3 regions of the Glutamicibacter sp. BS14 genome follow, and region 1 is predicted to be linked to each of the others. Evidence: riboswitches for the same ligand, from Rfam matches in the RefSeq annotation. Region 1 holds a riboswitch; each other region holds the start of a gene.
What was found. A riboswitch is a leader RNA that binds a small molecule or an ion and turns the genes downstream of it on or off. The one in region 1 is predicted to bind S-adenosylmethionine.
Positions count from the first base shown of each region.

Region 2: another riboswitch for S-adenosylmethionine. It lies ahead of AC1Z36_RS03580 (substrate-binding domain-containing protein); the one in region 1 lies ahead of AC1Z36_RS01265 (methionine ABC transporter ATP-binding protein).
Region 3: another riboswitch for S-adenosylmethionine. It lies ahead of AC1Z36_RS03605 (acyl-CoA dehydrogenase family protein); the one in region 1 lies ahead of AC1Z36_RS01265 (methionine ABC transporter ATP-binding protein).

Region 1 is NZ_CM167801.1:265,416-269,938, forward strand. Features, by position in the region: gene AC1Z36_RS01255 (MetQ/NlpA family ABC transporter substrate-binding protein) at 1-189, opposite strand, end outside; gene AC1Z36_RS01260 (methionine ABC transporter permease) at 233-949, opposite strand; gene AC1Z36_RS01265 (methionine ABC transporter ATP-binding protein) at 966-1,772, opposite strand; SAM riboswitch class I at 1,856-1,945, opposite strand; gene AC1Z36_RS01270 (NAD(P)H-binding protein) at 2,229-3,092, shown strand; gene ggt (gamma-glutamyltransferase) at 3,308-4,523, shown strand, end outside.
Region 2 is NZ_CM167801.1:751,924-756,446, forward strand. Features, by position in the region: gene AC1Z36_RS03565 (CdaR family transcriptional regulator) at 1-33, shown strand, start outside; gene AC1Z36_RS03570 (GntP family permease) at 326-1,687, shown strand; gene AC1Z36_RS03575 (SdpI family protein) at 1,763-2,137, opposite strand; SAM riboswitch class I at 2,412-2,501, shown strand; gene AC1Z36_RS03580 (substrate-binding domain-containing protein) at 2,569-3,609, shown strand; gene AC1Z36_RS03585 (sugar ABC transporter ATP-binding protein) at 3,593-4,523, shown strand, end outside.
Region 3 is NZ_CM167801.1:758,884-763,406, forward strand. Features, by position in the region: gene AC1Z36_RS03595 (ABC transporter permease) at 1-269, shown strand, start outside; gene AC1Z36_RS03600 (LLM class flavin-dependent oxidoreductase) at 269-1,705, shown strand; SAM riboswitch class I at 1,835-1,925, shown strand; gene AC1Z36_RS03605 (acyl-CoA dehydrogenase family protein) at 1,976-3,202, shown strand; gene AC1Z36_RS03610 (acyl-CoA dehydrogenase family protein) at 3,231-4,460, shown strand.

The DNA of each region.
Region 1 (4,523 bases):
CTTTTCGGCCAGCAGCTTCTGTGCGATTTTGGTTGGTTCCTGCGATGGGGCCGATTCGGTGACAATAACCTTGATGGTCTTGTCACCGGTGCCGGCGGCCTGTCCACCTGCCAGGCCGCAAGAAGCCAGCGCGAGGAGTGCGGCGGAGCCGGCGGTGAAAGTTAAGAAGGTGCGGCGAGAGAATGCCATGGTGTTGTCCTTTGCTGAAATGCGAGTTGAGCGGGTTTTGTGTTTAGCGCTTGTCAGCGGCGCGCGATAGCCGAGTTCCGACGAACTGAACTGCATGCACCAGCAGGATCATCAACACGATGGCTAGCAGCATGACTCCGGTTTCATAGCGGTAGTAGCCGTAGCGGATTGCGAAGTCGCCGATACCGCCTCCGCCGACCAGTCCGGCCATGGCCGAATACGAGATGAAGCTGACGGTCATGATGGTGATGGAAGACAGCAGTGCAGGCTTGGCTTCGATCAGCAGCACTTCACGGATGATCTGTCCCCGTGTGGCGCCCATGGCCTGCGCTGCTTCGACAACGCCATTGCCAAGCTGGCTGATGTTCTGCTCCACGAACCGGGCGAAATAGGGGATCGCGTTGATGGTCAGCGGAACGATAACCGCCGCGGTGCCAATGGTAGTTCCCACAACGAATCGGGTGAACGGGATGATGGCGATCAGCAGGATGAGGAATGGGAAGGAACGGATTGTATTGACCAGCCCGTCAACGATTCGGTGCAGTCGCGGACGTGGGCGCAAACCGTTGGGAGACATCGAGTAAAGCCAAATGCCCAGCGGGGTTCCCAGGAGAATCGCGATCGGGATGGAAACCAGCAGCATCGCAAAGGTCTGCGCCATGGCGACCCAGATTTCCGGGGCAAGTTCGATGATGCGGTCGAAACTGAAAGCTGCTGCGTTGCCGTTGCTCGTGGCTAGCACTACTGACGTGAAATTCATTGGTAATCCAGGTTCTCTATACGCGGGCTACGGTGGCAGCGACGGCTTGGTCCTGCTTTGGCTGGCGGTTAAGCGTGAGTTCGTCACTGATCAGGTAGCGGCCGATTGGCGTCACTGGTTCAAAGCCTGGTTCTCGCAACGAACTCAGGGCGAACTCTTCAACTACCGCTCCGTCTTCCATGACCGAAACCTTGTCGGCAATGGCCTTAATAACGTTCATCTCGTGGGTGACGATGACTGTGGTGATGCCAAGGCTGGCGTTGATGTCACTGAGGTATTGCAGCACCGACGTTGTCGTTCTAGGATCCACGGCACTGGTTGGCTCATCGCACAGCAGGACCTTGGGCTCGGTGACCAGCGCGCGGGCAATGGCGATGCGCTGTTTCTGGCCGCCCGAAAGCTGTCCTGGATAGGCGGCAGCCTTGTCAGCGAGGTCCACTATGGACAGCGCTTCCAGCGCACGTTCACGGCGTTGCTTTTTCGGAACACCAGCGAACTTCAGATTCAGCTCGACGTTCTGTTGCGCGGTGCGATTGTTCAGCAGGTTGAAGTGCTGGAAGATCATCCCGATCTCATGACGCTGCTTTCGCAGGTCTCCTTCACTGAGCCCGGTCAGTTCGACGCCATCCACGATGACCTGGCCCGACGTGGGACGCTGCAGCAAATTGATATTGCGCAATAGCGTTGACTTTCCCGCACCGGAAAATCCGATAATTCCATGGATGGTTCCGGCCTGGATTTCCAGCGAGACATCCTTGACGGCCGTGAATTGATCTTGGCCCTTGCCGAAGGCGGTCGTTACGTTTTCAAGACGAATCATCATCGCTCCCTTGGTGCTTGGTTATGCGGAGCGCACTTCGCGAAAATCATCTGCGTTCCACAGATTTTCCGTCGCGAAGTGAAAGTACTCCATCGGTTCTGGCTGTAGCACCGCTCCCTCTCGGGTGGTTGCTGCGACGTCGTTGAGCCAGATCTCTCAGTCGCTCTGGATGGTGTGCGTTCGGTTGTACGAGCCGAACAATTCAAGTCTGGAGTCCACGCCCGCAGGCCGGCAAACGTTACTTCAATCGGCGTCATCAAGTCATAGTCCGGACGGATCCACGCTGAAATCACGCAATAATCCACGTAGCAATCTGACACATTTCGCTACTTCCCCTCTTTGTGACGAAAGCCTTGCAGTTTCTGCCCATCTCTCGCTGGCTTGTGCCAGCAATCTTGGGTGGGGAATTCAGCGATGCCTACGGTGGTTGTAGCAGATGCAGACCAACGAGAGGACCCCATGAAGATCGCAATTACCGGTGCCACCGGACAGCTTGGAAATCTAGTCATCGACGCGCTGCTGGCGCGCGGGGCGAATGCCGCTGATCTGGTCGCCATTGGCCGCTCCGAGCAGAAGCTGGAACCGCTGGCAGGCAAAGGCCTGGAAACCCGCGTTGCCGATTACAACGCCCAGCCAACTCTCGTGTCCGCACTCGAAGGCATAGACAAGCTGCTGCTGATTTCGGCCAGCGAGGTGGGCCAGCGCGTTGCCCAGCATGAGAACGTCATCAATGCCGCCAAGCACGTGGATGTCTCGCTGATCGCCTACACCTCAATTGCCAACGCCCTGTCCGGCGGCATGAAGCTCGCCGAGGAGCACATCGCCACCGAACGGCTGCTGGCCGGATCCGGCATCGACTACGTGCTGTTGCGCAATGGATGGTACATCGAGAACTACACCGACCAGCTGATGGGCTACCTCAACAGCGGCACGGTGCTCGGTGCCGCCGGCGATGGCAAGATCAGCGCTGCCGCCCGTGCAGACTACGCGGATGCCGCTGCGGCCGTGCTGCTTTCCGAAGAAAACCAGAACGGCAGGATCTACGAGCTGGGCAGCGACAAGCCATTCACCCTCGCCCAGCTTGCTGGCGCGGTTGGCGCTGCCGCCGGCCAGGACATCGCCTACCAGGAAATGGATCCCGGGCAACTGGAAAAGATCTACGCTGATGCCGGCGTCCCCGGACCGTTCGCGCACATCCTCGTCGATACCGACATGCGCATTCGAGAAGGAGCGCTGGAAGTGGACTCCGGGGAGCTGGCTCAGCTGATCGGCCGCGCCCCGGCTTCCTTGGGCAAAGTCATCAAGGACAACCTGGACAAGTAGCCCAGGTGCACTAGGGTTCCAGCGGGCAGGCATTGGCGGCGATCGAGGCCGCGGTGCCTGCCCGCCGCTTTAACGCGTCACAACCCGGAATATTCGCGCGGCAATGCCGAAATTGCCGCGCAAACCCATGGTGCTGCGTGTCACAACCGTGCGGCGAGTTCCCGCTCCCGTAAATTTGCGCATACTTCATCCCCACCTGCAGAGGAGATCAAAGCATGCCACGAGTACGTTTAAGATCAGTTGCCTGCGCGGCAGCCATCGCCTTGGGCCTGGGAGCTTTCTCAGCGCTTCCGGCGAGCGCCGAACCACGGCACACCCAGAAGGACCCGACCGCCATCGGCACTGGAGGCGCAGTCTCGTCGGTCGATCCGGAAGCCACCGCTGCCGGCATCGAAATCCTGCGCAAGGGAGGCAACGCCGTCGATGCGGCTGTGGCAACCGCGGCGGCACTGGGCGTCACCGAACCCTATAGCGCAGGCATTGGCGGCGGCGGATACTTCATGCACTACGATGCGAAGTCGGGCAAGGTCAGCACCATCGACGGCCGCGAAACCGCACCGGCAGGCATTGCGCATGATGCATTCATCGATCCTGAAACCGGCGAGCCGTATAACTTCACCCCGGAACTGGTCACCAGTGGCGTGTCCGTGGGCGTGCCCGGGACCTTGGCCACGTGGCAGCGCGCACTGGATAATTGGGGTTCGCAGAACCTGAAACAGGTTCTGCGGCCGGCGACCCAGATCGCTTCACGCGGCTTTGTCATCGACGAGACGTTCCGCGAGCAGACCCTGGATAACAAGGAACGATTCGCCGCGTTCACCTCCACGAGCGAATTGTTCTTGCCCGGCGGAGATGCCCCGGAGGTCGGGAGCATTTTCAAGAATCCGGATCTCGCACACACCTACCTGATGCTGGCCAAGCAAGGCCTCCAGGGATTCTATGAGGGCGAATTGGCTGCCGAAATCGCCCTAACGGTGCAGGCTCCGCCAAAGAGCGAAGACACCGCCCTCCCGGTTCCCGCAGGGCAGCTGGGCACTGCCGACCTGGCCGGCTACGAAGTGGTGGAGCAGGCACCAACTAAGGTGGACTACCGGGGCTATGACGTCTTCGGCATGGCTCCTTCGTCCAGTGGCGGAACGACCATCGGCGAATCGCTGAACATTCTGGGCGAGTTCGATTTGCCAGCCATGGAAGAACCCGATGCCTTGCATCATTATTTCGAGGCAACTGCGCTCGCCTACGCTGATCGCGGCAAGTACGTCGGCGACCCCGCTTTCACCAACGTCCCGACCCAGACGCTGACGGACAAATTATTCGGTACGGATCGTGCTTGCGCCATTGATCCGGAGCAGGCTGCAACGAAGCCGGTCGCTCCGGGCGACCTTGAAAACTATGATGGCCAATGCCCCGCTGCCACCAGCGAACCGGTAG
Region 2 (4,523 bases), 490 kb from region 1:
AGAGTGGCCTTGGGCCAGCTGCATGTTTTCTAGGCCCTGGAAACTAGGGGAGCTGGCGCCGGGGCTGGGAAGGGTGGGATGTTTGCACACATTGGCTCTTTCGAACCCAGGCAAATGTGGTCGTGTGCCCATAGGTATTCGGGGTCACTTTTCCTAGTATTGGCAGGATGATCGATCTTTGCGCCCGAAACCCGGGGTGGCACGGTGGCATCTAGCCCAACGGGCAAAGCCTTGAGCGGCTTTGCCGATAGGGCTGGTCCACCCGTTGAGCCATTGCGGGCTGGGCGCATTGAACTACCGATATTGGCAAAGGAGCCAACCCGCCGTGTACGAACTGCTAGTTCTGCTGATCCTTGTTGTGGCCATCGTGATGGTCACAGCACGCTTGAAGATCAGCCCATTTCTCGCCCTCGTTGGCGCCGCTATCCTGGCGGCCTTCGCCTACCGGATTCCGCTGGCCGACGTGGCTTCGACGGTCACCACGGCTTTCGGCAGCACCATGGGAAATATCGGACTGGTGATCCTGTTCGGAACAATGATCGGTGTCATCCTGGAGAAATCCGGCGCCGCGATCTCCATGGCAGATGCGCTGATCAAGGTCCTGGGTACCCGGTTCCCCAACCTGACGCTATCGATTATCGGCTACATCGTTTCCATTCCGGTCTTCTGCGACTCGGGATACGTGGTGCTCAACTCGCTGCGCAAAGCGATCACCCTGCGTACCGGGATCTCTGGGCTGGCAACTTCCATCGCCCTGATGACCGGCCTGTACGCGACCCACACCATGGTGCCTCCAACTCCGGGCCCGCTGGCCGCAGCCGAAAGCATCGGCATTGCCGATAACTTGGGCTTGATCATCGCTGTCGGATTGCCCGTTGCGGCCATCTCGGCCCTTGCCGGCTTGGCCTACGCCAGCCGCTTCAACAAGTCCAAATGGACCCCGTTGCCAAGCGACGACCACAATGACATCTCCGAACTCGACTATGAGCAGCTGCGTGCAAGCTTCGGAAAATTGCCCAGCCCGGCGCTGGCCTTCATGCCGATCCTGGTTCCGCTGGTGCTGATCTGTGCCGCATCCATTGCGAAGCTGCCCTCGCACCCGATGGGCGAAGGCGCTGCCCTGGAAATCCTTTCCTTCCTGGGGACGCCAGTTATTGCGCTGATCTTCGGCTTGATCTCATCGACTTTTCTTTTGAGCGGTGGCAGCAAGCTGGCGGTCTTCAATGAGCAGATGAACGAAGCTGTACGCACCGCTGCTCCGATCTTGCTGATCACCGGTGCCGGCGCCGGCTTCGGGGCGGTCCTGGCCGCGTCGGATCTGACCACGATTCTTTCGGATTCACTCAGCGGACTGGGCTTGGGCCTGGCTGTGCCATTCCTGATCGCCGCTGCACTGAAGTCCGCACAGGGCTCGTCCACCGTCTCAATGGTGACCACTTCCGCGCTGGTCGCTCCGATGCTCGGCTCCCTGGGCTTGGGTTCGGAGCTGGGCATGGTGCTATCCGTATTGGCAGTAGGCGCCGGTGCGATGGTTGTCTCGCACGCCAACGACTCCTACTTCTGGGTCGTCTCGCAGCTCAGCCGCATTCCGGTGATCACCGCCTACAAGACCCTGAGCGTGGCTACCGCCATCCAGGGCACCGCGGGGTTCCTGACTGTACTGGTCCTGGGAGCCGTACTGCTTTAGCAGCACGCCTTCCAAGAAAGCAACGGATCGCGCCATCGGCAGATGGCGCGATCCGTTGCTTTAAGCAGTGCTGGATTAGCCCAGGCCTGCCGCCGGGAAGCTCCGCGCGGCCTTATTCGCTGTGGCAGTCGAGATCACCAGCAACGCGATGGCGGCCAGGTAGCCGGTTCCGGTCGCGGCGAAGGCGAAACCGAATTGGCCCAGCAGGCAGAGAACTGCTGCGCTGGCCAATGCCGCCCAACCGGCCCAGGAAGCCGCGGCAAGCAGGGGCGCAGCCTGCTGATGCCCGGCGAACCAGGCGTCATCGCTGGCCAAGGTGTGGCGCGTCTTGATGCCGATCGCCGCATTGCGAGCGAGCTTCCGGTTCCGTGCCATCGGGGCGAGGAACGCTGCGACCAGCGTTATGCTCAGCAACCCGAACATGAAGGCAATCACGCCTGCTGGATCCACTTGCCGCCTCTTCTGCCGATTGATCTTGAATGGCCATTCTATGCGGTCGCATGGAAGTGCCCTGATCCACGCTGTGTTCCCAATCGATGCCTGCGGGAACGTTCTTGAGATCCAGTTCCGGCATGCCAATTGCGTCATGCGAAGGTCATATGACGTCTTATCTGCCCGTTTTCCGGCAGGGCGAAGGCGCGAAGATGACGTATTTTGTCCTGCTGTTCCTCCGCATGACAGCGCCCTTCCCGAGGGCCTGCCAGTAATGCTTGACTCGGAGCACAACCCATCCAGAGCGGCTGAGAGACCTGGCTCCGAGACGCCGCAGCAAGCCTGCACCAGCAGGTAGTGCTAACGCCAGGTTCGATGGAACTCCCGGGTCTAGAAGCATGAACTTCTGTTCGGGATCCCTCGTTCAATTTGTCTAAGAGAGGGACGACATGACTCGTACTCGTCCGAACGCCTTGAAAGTTCTGGCTTCAGCGATGGCGGCAGCAACACTGCTGACTGGCTGCTCGCTGAAAGAACCACGGCCGGAAATAGCGCCGGTTGTGGCGCAAAGCAGTAATCCGCAAGCCGAGCATAAGCTCGACAACGTTCCATCACTCAAAGGCAAAAAGGTCGGCATCGCGGCCAAGGATATCCTGCACGACTACTCGCGCGTGGTCTACCAGCAGATCCAAGAGCGCATCAAAGAGCTCGGCGGCGAGGTCATCGCTACCCAAGCCGAAGCCAAAGACGAGAAGCACGTCTCTGACGTAGAAAACCTGATCACCCAGTCGCCCGATGCCATCGTGGTGATCCTGGGCGATGCCCAAACGCTCACTCCTGCCTTGGCCAAGGTGGACGCCGCCGGGATCCCGCTGTTCACCATCGATTTCCAAAGCGAATACTCGAAGAACAACGTCACCAGCGACAACTGGAACGTCGGCACCACGCTGGCTCGCACCATGGCTGAAGACCTCCACGGCAAGGGGAAGATTCTGGTCTTCAACGGCTTCCCCGGTGTGACTCCCTGCCGGATCCGCTACAACAGCCTGAACCTGGTGCTGGAAGACTACCCAAATATCGAGAAGATCACCCCGGAACTCCAGGACAAATACGAAGGCACCATCGAGGATGCCAAAAACCAGATCCAGGACCAACTGCGCAGGCTGCCCGAGGGCGAAGTTGACGCGATTTGGTCCTGCTGGGACATGCCGCTGATCGGTGCCGCGCAGGCCATCGATCCCACTGGTGGCGACATCAAGCTGTATGGAGTGGACGCAGAGCCCGGGGCCCTGGATTTGATAGCGAACCCGGACAGTTCATACCAGTTCACCGTCGCTCAGCCCACCAAGCAGATTGCCGCTGCCTCGGCCACTAATATCGCCCTGTTCCTCGATGGGCAAACCGATCTGGTTCCGAGCACCAGCTATGCCGAGCCGATTTTTGTCGACAAGGACAACGTGAATCAGGTGCGCCATGACAACGGAATCTAAGGAACTGCTGAGCATGGCCGCCATCAACAAGTCCTTTGGCACGGTCGCCGTGCTCGACCATGTGCACCTGCAGCTTCGGGCCGGAGAGGTTCTGGGCCTAGTGGGCGAAAACGGAGCTGGAAAATCCACCCTGATCAAGATACTCACCGGGCTGTACACCCTGGACTCGGGGCAGATCGAACTTGCCGGCCAGCCGGTGCAAATTCGCCGGCCTGCCGATGCCGAAGCGCTAGGCATTGAAGTGATTCACCAGGACCGCCATCTGGCCGGCCGCTTGACCGTCGCCGAACAGCTGTATCTGGGCACCGCGAAGAGTCGTGGGCTCTGGCGCCACGAGCGCACCGCGCAGGCAGCAGCCCGGGCGGATATTTTGCGAACCACCGGCCAGGAGCTGGACACCGGTGCCTTCGTTGATGAGCTCAGCGTTGCCCAGCAGCAGCTGATCCAGATTGCCCGTGCCGTACTGGCCGAACCCAAGGTGCTGATTCTCGATGAGCCGACGGCACCGTTGGCCAATGATGAAGTTGAACAGCTCTTCGGCACGATCCGGCATCTGCGGGACCGCGGGGTAGGGATCATTTTCATCTCGCATTATCTCCAGGAACTGCGGCAGATCACCGACCGGATTACGGTGCTGCGCAACGGCAGAAATGCCGGTGACGCCAGTTTCGCGGACGGTGACAGTATCGAAGATGTCATCGGCTTGATGCTGGGCAACCAGGTTAACGAGTTCTCGCACCAGAGGCGCGAGCCGCCCGCCGTTCAGGGCGAGCCTGCCCTTGAACTGGTGGACCTCTCGGTGGCCGGAACATTGAGCGGCATCAATATCTCGGTGGCGCCCGGAGAAATCGTGGCCGTCACCGGATTGGTGGGATCGGGGATTGAGGTGCTCGCCGACGCGGCCACCGGCAATC
Region 3 (4,523 bases), 490 kb from region 1:
GGGCAACCATCAGCCGCTACGGGCGAGTGTCCGTGGGCGGAACGCTGATCGGCGTGGTGATTTTTGGCCTGCTGGATAACGGGCTGAACCTGATTGGCCTGTCCTTCTTCTGGCAAGACCTGGCCCGAGGGCTGGTTCTCCTGTCCATCCTGCTCGCCGCCGTGGTGCTCGGGAGGGCCAAGAGTCGGCCGGCCACCGGCATCTTCGCGCTATTGCGCACGACCAAGCATCAGGCACTGACGAACACCGCGAAGGGAAACAGAAAATAATGGGCAAGCGCATCCACCTTAACGCCTTTGACATGACCTGCGTCAGCCACCAGAGCCCTGGGCTGTGGCGGCACCCGCAGAATCGAGCCGACGAATACAACACCCTTGAATACTGGGTGGATCTGGCCAAGACCCTGGAGCGCGGTGGCTTTGATGCCCTGTTCCTCGCCGATGTACTTGGCATCTATGACGTGTACCAGAATTCCAGCGGTCCAGCCTTGCTCGATGCCGACCAGGTGCCACTGAACGATCCCTTCATGCAGGTTTCCGCCATGGCCGCGGCCACGAAGAATCTCGGTTTCGCGGTGACCAGCGCGCTGACCTATGAGCAACCCTACGCGCTGGCCCGGAAGTTCTCCTCGCTGGACCACCTCACCCGCGGGCGCATCGGTTGGAACGTGGTGACTAGCTACTTGGAGTCGGCGGCCCGCAATCTGGGCATGGCCAGGCAGCTGGATCACGACGCCCGCTACGACATTGCCGATGAATTCATGGACGTGGTCTACAAGCTCTGGGAGGGATCATGGGAGGAAGACGCGGTTCTCAAGGACCGCGAACGTGGCGTCTACACCGACCCTTCCAAGGTGCATCCGATTAACCATCACGGCCAGTACTTCAACGTGCCGGGCATCCATCTTTCCGAGCCTTCCATCCAGCGCACCCCGGCGATCTTCCAAGCGGGCGCTTCTTCGCGCGGCCGGCGCTTTGGCGCGCAGCATGCCGAGGGCATCTTCCTGAATTCGATCAATACCGCGGTCACCCGCCGCCAGACCGATGCGATCCGCGATGAGTTCGAACTGGTGGGTCGGCCCCGGGACGCCGCCAAAATCTATGCGCTGATGACCACTGTGGTGGCTGATTCAGACGCGCAGGCGCAGAAGCTCTACCGCGAATACCAGTCCTATGCCTCGCGCGAAGGTGCCATGGCATTCTATGGCGGGTGGTCGGGCTTGGACCTGAGCCAGTACGCGCCGGATGAGGAGCTGCAATATCTGGAAACCAACGCGGCGCGATCGGCGGTATCGATTTTCACTACAGCGAATCCGCAGCAGAAGTGGACCCCGAATGCCATCGCCGACTACCTCGGAGTTGGCGGCATCGGACCGGTGCTCGTCGGTTCGCCGGAAACCGTGGCGGACGAAATCGAGCGTTGGGTGGATGAATCAGGATTGGACGGGATCAACTTGGCCTATGCCATCACCCCAGGTTCCTTCGAGCAGTTCACCGATCTGGTGGTTCCCGAGTTGCGGAAGCGCGGAAGAACTTGGGCAGGATACGAAGGCAACACCCTGCGCGAATACCTGGCGGGTCCCGGCACGACGCGAGTGGCTGACGATCACCCGGCAGCCGCCTATCGCGGGGCTTATGCGGGAAAGGCCTCGGCAGCGGAATCCGAAGCGAGCCAAACACCTGAAGCTGTACTAGGCGCCCGGTGACACATGAGGAAATATGACGGCCACTGAGGCCCCTGTGAAGGCCTCGAAAATGTCGATTCATGACGATGTTCCGTCCTATGACATCTTCCCTGCCAAGCGGAGGCCGTCGGTGCTTCACTGATGGAGAACAACCCATCCAGAGCGGCTAAGAGACCTGGCTCCGAGACGCCGCAGCAAGCCTGCACTCCGCAGGTAGTGCTAACGCCAGGTTCGATGGATCCGCAGATTTTCTGCATCCTTCGGAATCCATAGCCCAAGAGGAGAACGAAGATGACTATACTGGATACCCAATTGCCGCGCGTGCCCTACACCGGCACTGCTGATGAAGCTGAACTCGCTCATTGGCGCGACGTCGCCCAGCAAGTAGCTGACAAGCTGGCGGCTGACGCGCTCGAACGCGACCGAAAGAACGCCCAGCCTTTCGCCGAAGTGCAGCTGCTGCGCGAAGCCGGGTTGCTCAATCTCTTGGTGCCTGCAGAATTCGGCGGAGCCGGAGCCCATTGGGAAACGGCCTTCGAAGCGGTCCGCATACTGGCCGCAGCTGATGGCTCCATCTCGCAGTTGCTGGCTTACCACTACATCAACCAGTCCGGCATTGCGTTCTACGCCCCGGCAGAAGCCCAAGGGGCATGGTGGCAGCGCACCGTGGAAGGTGGCTGGCTCTGGGGCGATTCGGTGAATCCAGTTGATCCGGATTTGACGCTGAGCGCCGAAGGGGACGGCTACCGACTGAATGGAGCCAAGCGATTCTCCACGGGTTCCGGTGTTGGCGAGGTCATCGTCATCAACGCGCTGGTCCAGGGCGGCGAATACGACGGGCAGATTCTCGCGTTGGTTCTGCCACGCGATATCGATGGCTTGGAAATCGTTGACGACTGGGACTACCTGGGACAGCGGCTGAGCGCGTCGAATTCCTTGAAGTTCCACAACGTGCGGCTCGAAGCAGGGGACTTGCTGGGATTCGTCACCGATGAACCGGTCTCCACCCTGCTTACCCCCGGTATCCAGTTGGCCTTCGCCAACTTCTACCTGGGCATCGCCCAAGGAGCACTGGAGCGCGGCAAGCAGATCTTGCTGGGCCGCAAGAACGCCTGGTTGTTCTCGCAGGCAGAGACCTACTCGCAGGACGCGATCTTCCAGCGCACCGTCGGAGAGCTCAAAGCCCGCACTGCAGCAGTGGCGGCGCTGACCGAGAAGCTGGGCCGGAAATTCGATGCCCTGCTCTCGAAGGCCGGGGAAGTCACCCAGCCCGAACGAGCGGCGTTGGCCGTGGAAATTGCTGAAGCCAAGGTGGTCTCCACTGAGGTGGGAGTGGATGTGGCGAACCGGATCTTCGAGGTGACCGGTTCATCTTCGACTGCGAACTCGGTGGGTCTGGACCTGTACTGGCGCAATGTGCGCACCCATTCGCTGCACGACCCAGTGGACTACAAGAAGATCGAGGTCGGCGCCTACTTCCTGCGCGGAGAGTCCCAGCCGCTCTCGCTGTACACCTAAGAAAACTTCTCCCGGATTGGACTGAACGATGACTGTACTTGCAACTGGCAATCGACTCGCAGGACTCAAAAACCGCTTCGCACCGCTCTTCTCGCGCATTGCGCAGGGCGCAGCCGAACGCGACCGCACCGGCGAATTGCCCTACCAGCAGGTCGCGGACCTGGCTGCTGCCGGCTTTGGTGCGGTTCGGATCCCGGAATCGCACGGAGGTGCCGGTGCTACGCTGCCCGAACTCTTCGAGCTCTTCGTGGATCTCGCGGCCGCGGATTCCAATATTGCCCAAGCGCTGCGCGCGCACTTCGCCTTCGTCGAGGACCGTCTGGTTGCGGCCCCCGGCCCGGGGCGCGACAAGTGGCTGGCCCGCTTCGTGGCGGGAGAACTGGTGGGCAACTCCTGGACCGAGGTCGGCACCGTCAAGGTCGGGGACGTGATCACCAAGGTCACCCCGGACGGCGAGGGCGGATTCAAGATCAACGGCACCAAGTACTACTCCACCGGCTCGATCTTCGCCGACTGGCTCGATACCTACGCAGAGCGCACCGACACCGGAAAGCGCGTGATCGCCGCAGTCAACCGACACCAGCCCGGCGTCGAGCTGGCCGATGACTGGGATGGCTTCGGCCAGCGCACCACGGGTACCGGCACCTCCACCTTCACCGATGCGATTGTCGCCGAAGAAGACCTCATCGACTTCGATACGCGTTTCAAGTACCAGACAGCTTTCTACCAGCAGGTGCTGCTCGCTGTTCTGGCCGGCTCCGCCAAAGCAGCCGAGCGCGACTTCGCCGCCGAGCTGAAGGCGCGCAAGCGGACCTTCAGCCATGCCGCGGCCAATCTGGCGGCCGAAGACCCGCAGCTGCTGCAGGTGATCGGCGAGGTCTCCGCGGCGGCCTTCGCTGCCGCGGCAACGGTGGAACGAGTGTCGACGGCATTGCAGGGAGCCTATGAAACTGCGCAGGCGCTGCACACCGGCGAGGTGACCGGGGAAGAGGACGAAGCAGCCAACGATGCGGCAGAGTTGGCCAGCGCCCAGGCGCAGGTGGTGCTCACGCCATTGGTCCTCAACGCGATCACCCACGCTTTTGATGCGCTGGCCGCCAGCGCCACGAGCGTTACCAAGAACCTGGACCGGCACTGGCGCAATGCCCGTACCGCCGGCAACCACAACCCCTGGGTGTTCAAGGCGCGGTTGATTGGCGACCTGGCGGTCAATGGCACCGAGCTTCCGCGCGTGTGGGCGATTGGTGCATCAAAGTAGATTCCATGGTCTTGCGAGCCCAGCATCCTTTGCCGGTGCTGGGCTCGTGGTCGTCGGCCCGGG